Regions from separate parts of the Stenotrophomonas sp. YJH_SMC_27 genome, predicted to be linked through region 2. Evidence: riboswitches for the same ligand, from Rfam matches in the RefSeq annotation. Region 2 holds a riboswitch; the other holds the start of a gene.

Region 1 (8,580 bases), on a different contig from region 2:
CCTGCAGGCTCACATGCACGATGCGGTCGCGATAACCCGGCGCGCGCGCCTGCAGCAGGTCGCGCCAGTTCTGCATGGTCGCCACCACCGCGAACAGGAAACGCCCCAGCTCGGCTGCGGCCAGCGGCGTGGCAATGGACTGGTAATGCCGTTGCCAGCCGTGGCGGTTCTCGGTGGGCAGGAACACGGCATGCTCCAGTGCCTGCCGGCTACCGCTGCCCTGGCTCACGTCTTCGGCGTGCTGCGGGTAGACCAGGTTGATGGCGAAGGTCGGCCAGCGCGGCAATGCGGCGTCAAACAGATGGATCGGGAAGTTGCTGCTGATGCCACCATCGGAGAACCAGCAGATGCGGAAGGCGGTGATCACCGGACCGCAAGCCTGCCCGGCGCTGGTCAGCCCTTCCATGCTGTCGGCCACGTTGTGCTCGGGGTCGGCCGCCGGCGCGGTGGGTTCGCAGCGGCGCTCGCGGCGCGAGGGTTCGTGCAGTGGCACCGCGCTGATCAGCAACGGGAAGCTCAGGCTCATGCGTGTGGCCACCAGCACCGGCAGCTTCGGGCCCTGCGGCAGGTGGTAGTACTGCCGCCCCTCCACGTCCAGCGGCGGGCCAGCCTGATCCACCAGCCACTGCACCACGCTGGCCGGGAACAACTGCTCGAACTCTTCGCGCAGGAACCAGAACTGCGCGCCGCCCAGTGGCAGCGTACGCGGCTCGTTGTGCGAGACGCAGGTGGTGATCATCTGCAGGCTGATCGCGTGCGGGCTGTCCGGCTCGCCGGCATAGCGCGGTGCGTCGTGCAGGTCGGCGAAGGTCAGCGGTGCATCAAGTGGCTTGCCTGACAACTGCTGCAGGCACTCATGCAGCCACTCGGTCAACGCCGGTTTGCGTGCATCGCGGCCGAGGCCACTGCACAGGCCCAGCAGGTTGCGCCGTGCCACGCGGGCCACGCGCAGCGCGGCACCGGCCACACCGGTACCGTAGGCGCACAGCAGCGACGGCAGCAGCGTGGCGGCCACACCGCTCCAGCCGCCGCCCCACCCGCCCAGGCCCAGCAGCAGCGCCAGCGACACCAGCACTTCCAGCGGCGCGATCTCGAATACCGCCACCGCCAGGCACAGCAGCTTGTGTGGCAGGCCCGCATTGCCGGTCAGCACCACCAGCAGCCGATAGGCCGCACGCGCACCCCGCGCCGGTTGGAACAGGCTGTAGATGAACCCGCGCCGCGACAGCTGCGCCGACACCGCCGACAGCCCCCCATAACCGGCATCACTGGGCAGGTGCTCGCCGGCCTGCTGGCGACGATCGCCGCATGCCGCCGCAGCCGCCACCGCCGCAGCAATGGCGCCGGCCGAGGTGCCGCCGATGCTCTTGAAGCGATACTCGCGCGCCAGCGCCAGTACCGCATTGGGGTACACGATGCCGCTGGTGATGCCGCCTTTCATGACCAGATCGCAGTACTTCGCCGCCACGAGCCACCTCCCGTCTGTCGATGCCCAGTATGGCAAGCGGCGCTCTCACGGCCTGAGAAACGGACCACAGCCCCGAGCTTTCATTGACCCTTGACCATTGCCCTCGACGCGTCCACCGTGGGCACGCCGAAGGTATCCCCGCCGCAGCGTTGATGGCGACAGGGATTTGAACGGGAATCCGGTGAAGGCGCCTGGCGCGCCCATTCCGGAGCTGCCCCGCAGCGGTGAATGGAAACGAATCCTGCCAACAGCACTGGGCTCGCGCCTGGGAAGCGGCAGGTAGTAGGTGGGCTGCGGCCCGTGTCCATCAGCCCGAATACCGGCCCCGGCCGGGGGACACGACCGTCCCCTGACTCGACCTGGACTCTCCGCGGGGAGGGTGCCGGGGCCGTCGCTGACCTGCGCGTGCGGGCAGTGCGGCCGCGTGCGTCCTTTTCACGGTATCCGGCCAGCCCTGTCCACCCACGCACAGATGCATGGGCCACCGCCGTTGCCGGCGGTCCATGCGGTACCTGACGATGACCGAGTTCCAACGCCCCACCCTGACCCTGCCTGCCAACGGCAAGCGCCTGCTGCTGCATTCATGCTGCGCGCCCTGCTCCGGCGAGGTAATGGAGGCGATCACCGCCTCCGGGATCGACTACGCGATCTTCTTCTACAACCCCAACATCCATCCGGTGAAGGAATACGAACTGCGCAAGCAGGAAAACATCCGCTTCGCCGAGCAGCATGGCATTCCCTTCATCGACTGCGACTACGACACCGACAACTGGTTCAGCCGTGCGCGTGGCATGGAGAACGAGCCCGAACGCGGCATCCGCTGCACGATGTGCTTCGACATGCGTTTCGAACGCACTGCGCTGTACGCGCACGAGCACGGCTACGACACCATCAGTTCGTCGCTGGGCATCTCGCGCTGGAAGAACATGGCGCAGATCAACGATTGCGGCATCCGCGCCGCCTCGCGCTACGAAGGCCTGCAGTACTGGAACTACAACTGGCGCAAGGGCGGCGGTGCCAACCGCATGATCGAGATCAGCAAGCGCGAGCAGTTCTACCAGCAGGAGTACTGCGGCTGCGTGTATTCGCTGCGCGATGCCAACCGCCACCGTCGCGAGAACGGCCGCGAGCGGATCAAAATCGGCCTGCTGTACTACGGGCAGGACGCTGGGACGCCGCAGGGCGATTGACGTGTGAGCGAGGGGCGGCCACGCTGGTCGCCCCTTCTCTTGTAGTGGATCTGCCATGACCGCCCTGCCCGCCGACGTCGCCCTGCTGGTGATCGACCTGCAGCCGGACTTCATGCCGGGTGGCGCGCTGGCCTGCGACCAGGGTGATGCGCTGGTGGCACCGATTGCCGGACTGCTGGCGCAGCGCCGCTACCGCACGGTGGTGGCCACCCAGGACTGGCACCCGGCCGATCACGCCTCGTTCGCCAGCCAGCACCCCGGCAAGCGTCCGTTCGAGACCATCCTGCTGCACGCGCAGCCACAGACCCTGTGGCCCGACCATTGCGTGCAGGGCAGCGATGGCGCCGCTCTGCACCCGGGCGTGGACTGGGCCATGGCCGACCTGATCCTGCGCAAGGGCACGCGCCAACAGGTGGATTCGTACAGCGCCTTCCGCGAGAACCACGGTCCCGATGGCGAGCGCCCGGCCACCGGCCTGGCCGGCTGGCTGCATGAGCGCCGCATCCGCGAAGTGCACGTGTGCGGCCTGGCCCGCGATTACTGCGTGCTGTGGAGCGCGCAGGACGCGGTGAAGTCCGGCTTCCGGGTGAAGTTCCTGTGGGAGCTGACCAAGCCGGTGACCGAAGCCAACGACGTGATGGTGCGCGAGGCGCTGGGCAAGGCGGGGATTGCGCTCGCCTGACGCGCGACCGCCGGGCATGGCCCGGCGCTACCGGATCGCGCCCATGGGTAGCGCCGGGCCATGCCCGGCGGACGCGGGATGGGCGATTACCGGAACACCACCGTGCGATGCCCATTGAGCAGGATGCGGTGTTCCACATGGCGGCGCACCGCACGCGCCAGCACCAGCGATTCGGTATCACTGCCCAGCCGCACCAGTTCGCGCGGCGCCATCGCATGGTCAACGCGGGCCACGTCCTGTTCGATGATCGGGCCTTCGTCCAGGTCCTCGGTGACGTAGTGCGCGGTGGCACCGATGATCTTGACCCCGCGCGCGTGCGCCTGGTGGTACGGCTGCGCGCCCTTGAAGCTGGGCAGGAAGCTGTGGTGGATGTTGATCGCACGGCCGGCCAGCGCGCGGCACAGCGTGGGTGACAGGATCTGCATGTAGCGCGCCAGCACCACCAGGTCGATGCGCTCACGCTCGACCAGGTCGATGATCTGCTGCTCCTGCACCGCGCGCGTATCGGCGGTCACCGGCAGGTGGTGGAACGGCACCTGGTAGGAGGCGGCCAATGGCGCGAAGTCGGCGTGGTTGGACGCCACCGCCGCAATGTCGACCTTCAGCTGGCCGCTGTGGGCGCGGAACAGCAGGTCGTTGAGGCAATGCCCCTGTTTGCTGACCAGCACCAGCAGGCGTGCGCGGCGGCGGCCATCGTGCAGCTGCCAGTCCATGCCGAAGTCCTGGGCGAGCGTGGCCATCGCGGCGTGCACGGTCTCCAGCGGCAGGCCGGCATCGCGATCGAAATGCACGCGCAGGAAGAAGCGGCCGCTTTCCTCGTCGCCGAACTGCTGGGCGTCGAGGATGTTGCAGCCGTGGTCGAACAGCAGGCCGGACACGCGATAGACGATGCCGGTACGGTCGGGGCAGGACAGGGTGAGGATGGAATCGGGGCGCATCGCCACAGTGTAGGGCAGCGCCCTGCCCAGCGGCCGGATGATCACGGGTGCAACCGACCTGCTTGGTTCAGTACCAAGCGATACTTGGATCTTCCCGTGGCAAGCTGGTCGGTCATGAACCTGTTGCAACTGATCCGCAGCTTCACCCGCACCGCAGAGACCGGCAGCATTGCCGCCGCGGCCCGCATCCTTGGCATCAGCGCCACCGCGGTCGGGCAGAACATCAACCGGCTGGAGGCGCATCTGGGCGTACGGCTGCTGAACCGCAGCACGCGCCAACTGGCGCTCAGCGAAGCCGGGGCGCTGTACCTGGCGCAGGTGCGCCACATCGAGGCCGACCTGGCGCGCGCGCAGGCGATGGTCACCTCCGGCGACATCGAACCGGCCGGGCCGCTGCGCATCGCCAGCAGCAGTGCGTTCGGCCGCCATGTGCTGGCGCCGTTGCTGCCTTCGCTGCAGCAGCGCTACCCGCAACTGCAGCTGGAGCTGCGCCTGACCGACCGCGCCGTGCAGCATGGCCCGGAAGCGGTGGATGCCAGCATCCGCATCGGGGCCCAACTGGAGGACGGGGTGGTGGCGCGGCAGCTGGCGCGTATTCCGTTCGTGTTCTGCGCCTCGCCGGCCTACCTGAAGGCACGCGGCACCCCGCAACAGCCATCCGAGCTGGGCGGTCATCGCGGGCTGCTGCACCGCTTCCCCACCGATGGCCGGCCATTGCGCTGGGGCCTGCTGAAGGACGGCCAGCGCGTGGACGCCGCGCTGCCACCGAGCATGGTCTGCGATGACATCGATGCGCTGGCGACACTGGCGGCGGCCGGTGCCGGCATCACCCGGCTGGCCGCCTTCGTGGCCGAGCCGTACCTGCGCGATGGCCGCCTGCAGGCGGTGTTCGGCGCCGACACCGCGTGGCGCCCGGAACCGATGGAGGTCTACTTCTGCGTCAGCGACCGCCGCGATTTCACCGCCAAGATCCGCGCGCTGTTCGATCACCTTCAGGCCGGCATCGCGCCGGCTTGGCGGGTGTGAGCCTCAGCGCGTCTTGAACACGCCACGCGCCTCGCGCGGCTCGCAGCGCAGGTACTGCGGCGCCGGCTCCACGCTGTCGCGCAATGCGGCAGCAGCGTGCCACGGCCAGCGCGGGTCGTAGAGAATGCCGCGTGCCAGCGCTACCGCATCGGCGTGGCGATGGCGCAGGATCGATTCGGCCTGCTCCGGTTCGGTGATCATGCCCACCGCGATCACCGGCATGCGCACCTTGGCCTTGATCGCTGCTGCGAACGGCACCTGGTAGCCCGGGCCGACGGTGATCTTCTGGCGCTCGTCCAGGCCACCGCTGGAAACGTGCAGGAAGTTGCAGCCGCGCGCGTCCAGCACCTGGGCCAGCGCTTCGCTCTGCACCAGATCCCAGCCGCCATCGACCCAGTCGCTGGCGGAGATGCGCACGCCCACGGCGACCTTGTCCGATACCGCCGCACGCACGGCGTCGAATACTTCCACGAGCAGGCGCAGGCGGTTCGGCAATGAGCCACCGTAGCCATCGGTGCGGCGGTTGCTCAGCGGCGACAGGAACTGGTGCAGTAGGTAGCCGTGCGCGGCATGCAGCTCGATCAGCTCGAAGCCCATGCGCTCGGCGCGCACCGCACTGGCGGCGAAGGCAGCAACGAGCTCGGCGATGCCGGCCTCGTCCAGTTCCTGCGGCGCCGGATCGGCAGCATGGAACGGCAGCGGCGACGGCGCCACGGTGATCCAGCCACGCGTGTCGTCGGCTGGCAGTTGACCACCGCCGTCCCAAGGGCGGTTCACCGACGCCTTGCGACCGGCATGGCCGAGCTGGATGCCCAGCGGCATCGGCGACCAGCGGCGGACGCTGGCCAGCACCTGCGCCAGCGCGGCCTCGGTGCCGTCATCCCAAAGGCCCAGGTCGGCCCAGCTGATGCGGCCACGCGGCTCGACTGCGGTGGCTTCCAGGATCAGCAGGCCGGCGCCGGACTGCGCCAGGTTGCCCAGGTGCATGGCGTGCCAGTCGCTGGCGCGGCCATCTTCGGCGGAGTACTGGCACATCGGCGCGATGACGATGCGGTTGGACAGGGTCAGGGGGCCGAACGAGATCGGCGAAAACAGCTGGCTCAAGACAGTGATGGGACGACGTAGGGGGGCATATTGCACCGCTGCGCGGCTCCCGGATCAACCATCTGGATGGATCGCTGTTTCGCGTGACCCGCAGCAGCCGAGCGTGCGCCCGGCTCTACAGAAGCCCTCGCCCCTTGTAGAGCCGAGCCCGTGCTCGGCTCAGCGCGCAGCCCACGTGGCCAGCGCTTCAGCGCAGTCCCGCTCATCCTTGAACAACAGCAGGTCGTCGGCTCGGGTGCGGCCTCGGTTCAGCGCCACCACCGGCAACCCTGCCTTCGCCGCCGCCTGCACGAAGCGGAAGCCGGAATAGACCATCAGCGACGAGCCCACCACCAGCACGGCGTCGGCCTGCTGCAGGTGCTCGTGCACCGCCTCCACCCGCTCGCGCGGCACGTTCTCGCCGAAAAACACCACGTCCGGCTTCAACACCCCGCCGCAGTGCGGGCACCCGGGTACCACGAAGCTGGAGAAATCGGTCTCCAGGTCGGCGTCGCCGTCCGGGGCGATGCCGGCCTCCAGCGTGTCCCAGCCGGGGTTGGCGTCCAGCAGGCGCTGCTGGAACTCCCCGCGATCGCTGCGCCGCTCGCAGCACATGCAGCGCACCAGGTCCAGGCGGCCATGCAGGTCGATCACGTTACGGCTGCCGGCGCGCTGGTGCAGGCCGTCCACGTTCTGGGTCAGCAGCACCTGCAGCTTGCCACGGCTCTCCAGTGCGGCCAGGGCCTGGTGGGTACCGTTGGGCCGGGCCAGGCCGAAGCGCGGCCAGCCCAGCAGGCTGCGCGCCCAGTAGCGCTGGCGGGTAGCGGTCTCGCCCATGAAGGCCTGGTAGGTCACCGGCGGGGTGCGCTTCCACTGGCCGTCGGCATCCCGGTAATCGGGGATGCCCGATGCGGTGCTGCAACCGGCGCCGGTCAGCACGAACAGGCGCTGGGCGCGGTCGATGAAGTCGGTCAGCGGCGAGGTCATGGCTGCCAGATGGGGGCGCCGCAGCGCCCGTGCAAGCGCCGGCTCAGGCGGCCGGCAGCGGCGGCACCGCGATCGGGTGGCCTTCCTCGTCCAGCGCGATCATCACGAAGTGGCCGCGGGTACACAGCTTGCGCTCGCCGCTGTGCAGGTCCTCGGCGACCAGTTCCACCTCCACCTTCATCGAGCTGCGGCCGACTTCGACAATGCGGCCGATGGTTTCCACCATCTGGCCGATGCGGATCGGCAGTTTGAAGTCGACCTGGTCGCTGCGCGCGGTCACCACGGTGCGGCGCGAGTAGCGGGCAGCAGCCAGGAAGGCGGCCTTGTCCATCCACGCCAATGCCTGGCCGCCGAACAGGGTGCCCAGGTGGTTGGTGTGGTTGGGAAAGACGATTTCGGCCATGCGCACTTCGATGGGCGGCACGGTCTCGGGGATCGGGGTCATGGGGGTGCTTCGGTGAGGGGTGCTGCGGATTCTAAGCGACCGGCGTGATGGCCATCGGAATGCACGTGCAACGGTCACCCGGCAGCGGTGCCTGCGCAGGCCGCGCCTGCAGCAGGCGTTACACTGCGCCACGCCCGCTGCCAGGACTGCCCATGCCCGCCACTTCCGACCTGCTGGCCTTTGCGCTGGTTTCGCTGGCCATGGTGCTCACGCCCGGGCCGAACATGATCTACGTCATCTCGCGCTCGATCTGCCAAGGGCCGATGGCGGGCCTGATCTCGCTGGGCGGGGTGGCGCTGGGCTTCGTGTTCTACATGCTGTGCGCGGCATTGGGCATCACCGCCCTGCTGATGACCGTGCCGTTCGCCTATGACGCGCTGTGCATCGGCGGCGCGCTGTACCTGCTGTACCTGGCCTGGCAGGCGCTGAAGCCGGGTGGACGTTCGCCGTTCGCGGTGCGCGACCTGCCGCAGGACAGCCCGCGCAAGCTGTTCACGATGGGCTTCCTGACCAACCTGCTGAACCCGAAAATCGCGGTGATGTACCTGTCGTTGCTGCCGCAGTTCCTGCATCCGGACAGCGAAGGCAGCGTGCTGATGCAGTCGATCGTGCTGGGCTCCACCCAGATCCTGGTCAGCGTCAGCGTGAACGGCCTGATCGCGCTGACCGCCGGCAGCATCGCCGGCTTTCTGGCCGCGCGCCCCACCTGGCAGAGGGTGCAGCGCTGGCTGATGGGCACGGTGCTGGCCGGGTTGGCGGTG
Region 2 (8,580 bases):
CGGTCTGCGCGGTAGCGACGATGCGCGCCTGCGGGAACGCATCCTGCAGCGTGGCCAGGCCGAAGTAGTAGTCCGGATCGCCGTGGCTGATATAGATCGTGGTCAACTGCTTGCCGCTGGCGCGGATCAGCTCGACCAGTTTGCGCGCGTCGCTGGCACCGAACTGCGCATTGACCAGGATCGCGTCGTGGCGGCCTTCGATCAGCACCGAGGACACCGGGAACATTGCCTGCGGGCCGGGATGGAAGGTCTGCAGGTGCAGTTGGGATTTCGTCGCGGTGGTCGGCGCCGCGGTGGCCGGTGCGGCCAGCAGCGGCGCACTGGTGAAAGTGGCGGCCAGGGCGAGGGGAAGCAGCAGGGCAGCGGTACGCATGGGAATTCCTTGTCTAGAGCCGGGCCAATGCCCGGCTGCATGTTCGCGTAGAGCCGAGCGCGGGCTATGCCGGGCGTCCTTGCCCGGCCCCCTACGGGCCGTCGCAAGCGATGTTGGCAACGGCTCCTGCCGTTGCCTTCGGCTCTACAGGGAGGTAGCGCCGGGCCATGCCCGGCGGACGGCATGATCAATACGCTGCCGTGATGATCTGCTTGGGGTACTTGTGCGCTTCCAGCTCGGCGACGAACGCCGCGCCGTAGTCGGCATAACTGATGCGGCTGTGGCCGCTGGCGTCGGCCAGGAAGGCCCTGGGCTGCACGCGGTAATGGCCCCGCTCTTCGCCCGGGCCGATTTCGGCGGCCGGCGAGAAGAAGGTCCAGTCCAGGTCGTCCACCGCCTGCAGTCGATTGAAGGCTTCTCGATGGGCCAGCGCGTATGGCTTGTAGGCCTCCGGGAAGGTGGGGGTATCGACCAGCTGCACGCCGGGTGCGACTTCCAGGCTGCCGGCACCGCCGACCACCACCAGGCGCGGTACACCGGCCTTGCGCGCGGCCGCGGCCAGCTGTGCGGCCACCTCGCCGACGCGGCCGATGTCATCGCCCGGGCGTGGGCCGTAGGCGCTGGCCAGCACGTCGTGGCCGGCGATGGCGGCGACCAGCGCGTCCTGGTCATCCAGCGAGGCGACCACCGGATGGGCGCCGGCCAGTTCGGCCGGAAGATCCTGCGCGCTGCGCACGATGACAGTGAGTTCGTGGCCGTTCGCCAGCGCGTGGCGGGCGATCTGGCGGCCGATGTTGCCGGTGGAACCGACGAGGGCGATCTTCATGGCAGGACTCCGTGGGGCGGTGTGGGGGGGGGACGCGGCCACTGTAGGCCGCTGCAGTCGCTCGAAAAACAGCGTATAACGCGCTTGTTTGTTGCATGGATCGAGCATATGGACCGATTGACCGCCATGACCGTGTTCGTCGAGGTGGCCGAGCGCGGCAGCCTGACCGCAGCGGCAGAGGTGCTGGACATGTCACGGGCGATGGTCAGCCGTTACCTGGCCGAGGTCGAGGGTTGGCTGGGCGCGCGCCTGCTGCACCGGACCACACGGCGGGTCAGCCTGACCGGCCCCGGCGAAGCGGCGCTGGCGCGCTTCCGGCAGATGCTGGCGATAAGTGAGGAACTGCAGGGCGAGCTGGCCAGCGATGATCCCGAACCGCACGGCACGCTGCGGGTGACCGCCAGCGTGTCGTTCGGGCAGAGCCACTTGGCACGAGCGGTGGCCGGTTTCGTCGCGCGCCATCCTGCCGCGCGCATCGAACTGCTGCTGGTCGACCGCACCGTGAACCTGGTGGAAGAACGGGTGGACCTGGCCGTGCGCATCGCGCGCCAGATCGATCCCAGCCTGATCGCACGGCGGCTGGCGACCTGCCGCTCGGTGCTGTGCGCGACGCCGTCCTACCTGGAGGCGCGCGGTACGCCAACCGCTCCCGAACACCTGGCCGCGCACAACTGCCTGACCCACCACTACGTCGGCAAGAGCCTGTGGCAGCTGCACCGCGATGGCCGTTCGCTGTCGGTGGCTGTGGGCGGCAACATCAGTGCCAACGAGGCATCGCTGCTGCTGGAGGCGGTGCGGGCCGGTGCCGGTATCGCCATGCTGCCGACCTACCAGGTGGCGCCGATGCTGCGCAGTGGCGAACTGGTCGAACTGCTGCCCGAATTCAGTCTGGACGAGCTCGGCATTCATGCCGTGTACGCATCACGGCGACAGCAGCCCGCTATCATGCGGCGATTCCTGGACTTCCTGGGCGAGTGCTTCGCCGGCCCGGCCTTCCAGGATCTGGATTGGCGCCCGCCGGGCACGGAGGATACATGAACCATGGACAGGCCTTGATCGACCACAACCGTGCTGCCTGGGACCGCCAGGCCAGTGAAGCGCGCGAATGGTCGCGCCCGGTGGAAAGCTCAACGATTGCTGCCGCGCGCGCAGGCCGCTGGCAGGTGCATCTGACGCCGCGCGCGTTGCCGCTGGACTGGATGGGCGACGTGCGCGGCCGTCGCATCCTGTGCCTGGCCTCGGGTGGTGGCCAACAGGCACCGGTGCTTGCTGCCGCTGGCGCCGATGTCACCGTGTTCGACCTCTCCGACGGGCAGCTTGAACAGGACCGCGCGGTCGCCGCGCGCGATGGCCTGCAGCTGCGCACCGTGCAGGGTGACATGCGCGACCTGCACGTGTTTGCCAATGACAGTTTCGATGTGGTGTTCCACCCGATCTCGAACCTCTACGTCCCTGACGTGCGCCCGGTATGGACTGAATGCCGCCGCGTGCTGGCGCGCGATGGCATGCTGATGGCCAGTTTCTACAATCCGGTGCTGTTCGTGGGTGCGCGCGATCCGCAGCTGGATGCACAGGGCCTGATCCGTCCGCAGTACGCCATTCCCTATTCGGACCTGGAAGACCTGCCGCAAGCCGAACGCGAGGCGAAGCTGGCCCGTGGCGACGCATTGACCTTTGGCCACAGCCTGACCGAGCTGATTGGTGGCCAGCTGGATGCCGGCTTCGTCATCGATCGCTTCATGGAAGACTGGCAGCCGCGGCCGCGCTTCCTGATCGACCGTTATCTTCCCACCTTCCTGGCCACCCGGGCGCGCCGGATCGGTTGAGGCGGATCGGCGCGGAAACCAGCGGCGTACAATGGGGGCCCACGTCGTGCAGGTACCGTTCCTTGTCGTATCCCTATCCACTGGTCGTGTTCGACCTTGATGGCACGCTGGTCGACAGCGCAGCTGATATCGCCGAAGCGCTGAACCGCACGCTGGAGGACATCGGCATGGCACGCGTGCCGGAAGCCACCGTGCTCGGCTGGATCGGCGACGGTGTGCGCCGCCTGGTCGAACAGGCCGTGCATGCGGCAGGCCGCGAGGTCGACCTGGTCGAAGTGATGCCGGTGTTCATGGTGCACTACCGTGAATGCCTGCTGCGCAGCCCGCGCCTGTTCGATGGCGTGGCCGACGCACTGGCGCAGCTGCGCGCGCGCGACGTGCCACTGGCGATCTGCACCAACAAGCCCGAAGCACTGGTGCCGCCGCTGCTGCAGCACCTGGGCATTGGTGATGCGTTCGCGCTGATACTGGGCGGTGATTCGCTGCCGCAGCGCAAGCCCAGTGGCGAACCGCTGCGGCACATCGCCGCGCATTTCGCGCTGCCGGTGGAGGCGTGCCTGATGGTGGGAGATTCGTTGACCGACTACCGCGCCGCCGAAGATGCGGGCATGCCGATCGCGCTGGTGCGCTACGGCTATCCGCGCGGCCTGGACCTGGGCAGCGCGCACGCGGTGGCAGTGATCGACGACCTGCGTGAGTTGCCGGGGTTGGCCGCGGGCGTTCGGGCGTAGAGCCGAGCCCACGCTCGGCTGCTTTTCATTGCGTGAGCCGAGCATGGGCTCGGCTCTACAGTAGATCGACGCCATGCGTCGATGGCATCAGGAGGCGCCGGGCGATGCCCGGCGCGCGCCTTCATTTCGGCTGGTAACGCACGCTCAGCTGGTACTCGCGGCCGGGCTGGTTGAACCACGCCACGGTCTCGTAGCGGCGATCGAACACATTGGCGACACGCGCCAGCAGCGTCCACGACGGCGTCAGCGCGTACTCGGCGCGCAGGTCCAGCGTACCGTAACCGCCGACCTTTATCGTGTTGGCTGCATTGTCATAACGCTTGCCTGAACCCTGAACCGTCAGACCGGCGCGGAAGTCGCCGAAGCGGCGGTCGATGTCCAGGCGTGCGGTCTGCTGCGCGCGGCGCGGCAGCCAGTTGTCGAACTGGGTGCTGCCATGGGTACGGTTGCGCGGGTCGGTGTAGCTGAGCTGTGCGTTGATGTCGAAGCCGGCCAGCAGCACGCCACCGGTCAGTTCGGCGCCGCGGATGCGGGCCTTCTCCACTTGCTGCATCCTGAAGGTCGCCGCATCGTAGGTAATCAGATCATCGATGCGGGTTTCATATACGTCCAGGCCCCAGTGCCAGCCCTGTCCCTGCTGCGAAACGCCCAGGTTGGCGCTCTTGGACTTCTCCGGGTTCAACGTCGGCACGCCGCTCCACGGGTCGTACAGATCGCTGAAGGTCGGCGCCTTGAACGCGGTGCCATAGCTGGCGTTGAGGCGCAGGCCGTGGCCCAGTTCCATCGCCCAGCCGGCGCTGCCGGTGGCGTGGTTGCCGAACTGCTGGTTGTCGTCGTTGCGTGCGCTGACCTGCAGCTGGTGGCGGCCGAAGCGGCCCTGGTACTGCACGAACACGCCGGTGCTGCGACGGCTGTCGACGAGGTACCCGGCGCTGCTGCCATCCAGGTTGTCTTCGCTCCAGTCCACGCCGGTGCTCAGCAGCTGGCCTTCGGCCATGCCGAAGTCGCCCTGCAGCGAGGCGCTGTCACGATGGGTCTGGGCGCTGCCACGGGCATCGAAGTCGCCGAAGTTGTCCGACTCGTTGTCACTGCGGCCGACATTGGCGGTGAACGCCAGGCGTTCGGACGGGGTGTAGCGCAGCTTGCCGGACAGCACCTGCTGGCGGGTTTCCGAATAGTTGTAGTAGCCGTCGTAATGGTTCTTTCCGTCGGCACGCAATGCACTGCCTTCCACGTTCCATTGGTCGTTGAAGGTGTAGCCACCGCGCAGGCTCTTGGACAGGTTGCGGTAGCCGTCGCGGTCATGCTCGTCGGCAAAGCAGCCCGCGGTGAACACCGAGGAGGAGCCGCGGCAGGCATCGATGCCATCGGAATGCTGGTAGGCGATGTCAGCGCCGAACCAGCCGCGTTCGGTGCCGCCGCCAATGCCGCCACTGGCCTCGCGCAGTCCATTGCTGCCGCCACCGAGCTGGAAATGCGGGGCGAAGTCACCCTGGCTGCGGCGGGTGAAGATCTGGATCACGCCACCGATGGCGTCCGCGCCGTACAGGCTGGACTGCGGGCCACGCACGATCTCCACGCGCTCGATCTGTGCCAGCGGCAGGTCCTGGTACATCGCCAGGCCGAGGTCGGCGCTGTTGATGCGCACGCCATCGACCAGCACCACGGTGTGGCCGGAGTTGGTGCCGCGCAGGAACAGCGAGCTCTGCTTGCCCAAGCCGCCGGCATTGGTCAGGTTGATGCCGGCGCGGCCGCGCAGCAGTTCCTGCAGCGAGGTGGCCTGGCTGGATTCGATCTGCGCGCGGTCGATCACCTGGGCCGGCGCGATGCTGTCCTGCAGGGCGATCGGGGTGCGGGTCGCAGTGACCAGGATCTGGTCGAGCGCGGTGGTGTCATTGGCGGCCTGGGCCAGCGCGGGCAGGGCGGCCAGCACGGCCAGGGACAACATTCGGGACTGCAGCTTCATGGGGGACTCCAGGTGCCACGCACGCCCGCGTGGCGAAGGGGAGGAGCCGCGAAGGCAGGCACGCGCCGATGCCGCAGCGCACGCCACGGTCATCCAGCGCCATGCCCACCGCATCGCGACCTGAGGCTTCCGGGCCGGTCTCCGGGCTTGCCGCCGGGCGGCGCGAGGCCGCCGTCCAGGCGCCTTCCCATGCCTGAGGCACAGTGGCAGTGTTGCCCGGAACTGACGTGCTTACCGTTGCGGGGGCAGCGCCGGCCTGGCGTGGAATCACGCGTCACCGGCTTCCCGTTTCAACCTGCCGGCCGTGGCCGCAGGTCACCTGGAAGTGCGCGCAGTCTACGGCATCGCAGGCAGTCCCGTTGCGTCGCGCCTGCTCGACTGCCTTTGCTGTGCCCTTAGAATGGTCCCTCGATCCCGTGGTGCCGTTGCCGATGTCCGCCCGTTTTCCGCTGTCCCCGCGTTGCCTGTACGGAACGCACGCATGATCCTCGACCTGGTCCGCCATGCCGGCAACGGTCGCGATGAGTTCCTCGATGGCCGCAGCGACCCACCGCAGCTGGCCCGCCTGCCGCAGGAACTGGTCGACGCCTACGCCGCGCAGCCCTGGGAGCGGGTGATCAGTTCGCCGCGGCTGCGCGCGCTGCACACGGCAATGGCGCTGGCCACGCCGCGCGGGCTGGACGTGGAAGCGGACGAGGAATGGGAGGAACTGGATTTCGGCGATTGGGACGGGCATTCGCTGTTCGACCTGCCGGAGGATGCACTGGCTGCCTTCCATGCTGACCCGCATGCGTTCCCGCCGCCGAACGGCGAAAGCTGGGGCCACTTCGAGCGGCGCATCGCGCGCGCGCTGGATCGCCTGCTCGATGATGACGATCCGGTGCCGACGCTGGTGGTCAGCCATGGCGGCCCGCTGCGCATGGTGCTGTCGAAGGTCTGCGGCCTGCCGATGTCGCTGTGCTGGGCGCTGCGCATCGACCATGGCACGCGCCTGCGTGTGTGGCTGGAGCGCGGTGAGGCCGGGCTGGTGGGCGAATTGCTGGAGCTGCAGCAGCCCTGACCCATCGGTAGTGCCGGCCGCTGGCCGGCAGCCTCGGAAACGCTGCGAAGATCATGCAGTTGCCGGCCAGCGGCCGGCACTACCATGCCGTCAATCCTCGTCCGCATCCTCGGCAACGCTGTCTTCCGCGTCATCGTCGGCATCGAAGCGCTGCTCATGCACCGGGCCCGACGCCGGGCCGGCCGCCTTCAGCGGATGCGCGGCGATGCGCGCTTCATAGTCCTGTACCAGCGCATCGCGCTGCGGCTCGCTCAGTTCCTGCCAGTGGCAGTCCAGCAACGCACCTTCCAGCGAGTACAGCAGGTTCAGGCTGGGCTTGAAGCCGGCACGCTTGACCTTGACGAAGGCACCGACCGCTCCGATCGCGACCAGGTCGTCGCGGCTGCGCAGGCCGACCTGGCGCAGCCAGGCCGCGCTCTTGGGGCCGATGTTGCGCAGCTTGGGTGCGTTCATCCCAGCGCCTCGACGAACACGCGGGCGATGGCTTCCAGGCCGGCCTGGTCGTCGGCATCGAAGCGGCCCACCTTCGGGCTGTCGATGTCGAACACGCCGATCAGTTCATCGCCGCGCAGCAGCGGCACCACCAGCTCCGAACGCGAGGCCGAATCACAGGCGATGTGGCCGGGGAAGGCGTCGACATCCTCCACGCGCTGGGTGACCCGCTGGCTGGCGGCGGCACCGCACACGCCCTTGTCCAGCGGGATGCGCACGCAGGCCGGCAGGCCCTGGAACGGGCCGACCACCAGTTCCTTGCCATCGTACAGGTAGAAACCCACCCAGTTCAGGTCGGGCAGGGCGTGGTAGACCAGTGCGGAGAGGTTGGCCGCGTTGGCGATGCGGTCGGACTCGGCGTAGACCAGGCCACGGGCCTGTTCCAGCAGCTGGGCGTATTGTTCCGGCTTGCTGCCGGTGAGCGAGGCATTGGCGAACATGCCCGCAGTCTAGCAAGCGCGACGGGCCGGCGATAATGCACGCTCTGTTGCCCTGTTGGAGCCAATCGATGCCGTTGCCTGCCACGCTGCCGCCCGCCCTGTTCGTTACCGGCACCGACACCGAAATCGGCAAGACCGCGGCCAGCACTGCGCTGCTGCATGCGCTGCGCCGGCGCGGCCTGCGTGCAGTCGGCATGAAGCCGGTGGCCAGTGGCAGCGAAGACCTGGGGCAGGGCCTGCGCAACGAGGACGCGCTGGCACTGCAGGCGGCCAGCTGGCCGGTGCCGGACTATGCCGACCTGAACCCGTATGCGCTGCGGCAGCCGCTGGCACCGGAGCTGGCGGCGGCCGAGGACGGCGTGCAGGTGGAACTGGCGCCGATCGTGGCCGCGTTCGCGCGACTGCGCGCGCAGGCCGATATCGTGGTGGTGGAGGGGGTTGGCGGTTGGCTGGCGCCGGTCTCGGCCACGCTGGACCAGCTCGACCTGGTGCGTGCGCTGCAGCTGCCGGTGCTGCTGGTGGTGGGCATGCGGCTTGGCTGCGTCAACCATGCGCGGTTGACTGCGCAATCACTGCAGGCCAGCGGCGTGGACCGCCTGGGCTGGATCGGCAACCACATTGATCCTGCGATGCAGCGCCAGGACGAGAACATCGCCACGCTGCAGCAGCGCCTGCCGATGCCGTGCTGGGGACGGCTGCCGCATCTGCCGGGGACGGATGGTCAGATCCTGAGTACGCACCTGCTCGACTGACCTGCTTCCTGTAGAGCCGAGCCCATGCTCGGCTCAGCGGGGACCGTCAGCGAAGGGCAGCCGAGCGTAGGCTCGGCTCTACAGGAGCTGGCGCACTGCCAGCTCCCGCGCAAT

Evidence for each region. Region 2 has a riboswitch for cobalamin ahead of btuB (TonB-dependent vitamin B12 receptor). Riboswitches for the same ligand answer to the same signal wherever they lie in the genome.
Region 1: another riboswitch for cobalamin. It lies ahead of AC5P7R_RS06455 (epoxyqueuosine reductase QueH); the one in region 2 lies ahead of btuB (TonB-dependent vitamin B12 receptor).

The regions. Positions count from the first base shown of each region.
Region 1 covers NZ_JCAFTA010000003.1:91,675-100,254, forward strand. Annotated here, with positions in the region: gene AC5P7R_RS06450 (patatin-like phospholipase family protein) at 1-1,468, opposite strand, end outside; cobalamin riboswitch at 1,596-1,810, shown strand; gene AC5P7R_RS06455 (epoxyqueuosine reductase QueH) at 1,972-2,658, shown strand; gene pncA (bifunctional nicotinamidase/pyrazinamidase) at 2,714-3,340, shown strand; gene purU (formyltetrahydrofolate deformylase) at 3,427-4,278, opposite strand; gene AC5P7R_RS06470 (LysR family transcriptional regulator) at 4,393-5,304, shown strand; gene AC5P7R_RS06475 (NADH:flavin oxidoreductase/NADH oxidase) at 5,308-6,408, opposite strand; gene AC5P7R_RS06480 (NAD-dependent protein deacetylase) at 6,568-7,374, opposite strand; gene AC5P7R_RS06485 (acyl-CoA thioesterase) at 7,418-7,819, opposite strand; gene AC5P7R_RS06490 (LysE family translocator) at 7,972-8,580, shown strand, end outside.
Region 2 covers NZ_JCAFTA010000006.1:3,977-12,556, forward strand. Annotated here, with positions in the region: gene AC5P7R_RS10585 (MBL fold metallo-hydrolase) at 1-373, opposite strand, end outside; gene AC5P7R_RS10590 (NAD(P)-dependent oxidoreductase) at 561-1,199, opposite strand; gene AC5P7R_RS10595 (LysR family transcriptional regulator) at 1,308-2,237, shown strand; gene AC5P7R_RS10600 (class I SAM-dependent methyltransferase) at 2,234-3,025, shown strand; gene gph (phosphoglycolate phosphatase) at 3,088-3,756, shown strand; gene btuB (TonB-dependent vitamin B12 receptor) at 3,878-5,722, opposite strand; cobalamin riboswitch at 5,838-6,060, opposite strand; gene AC5P7R_RS10615 (histidine phosphatase family protein) at 6,204-6,782, shown strand; gene AC5P7R_RS10620 (TfoX/Sxy family protein) at 6,873-7,235, opposite strand; gene AC5P7R_RS10625 (GAF domain-containing protein) at 7,232-7,714, opposite strand; gene bioD (dethiobiotin synthase) at 7,783-8,466, shown strand; gene AC5P7R_RS10635 (aminotransferase-like domain-containing protein) at 8,545-8,580, opposite strand, start outside.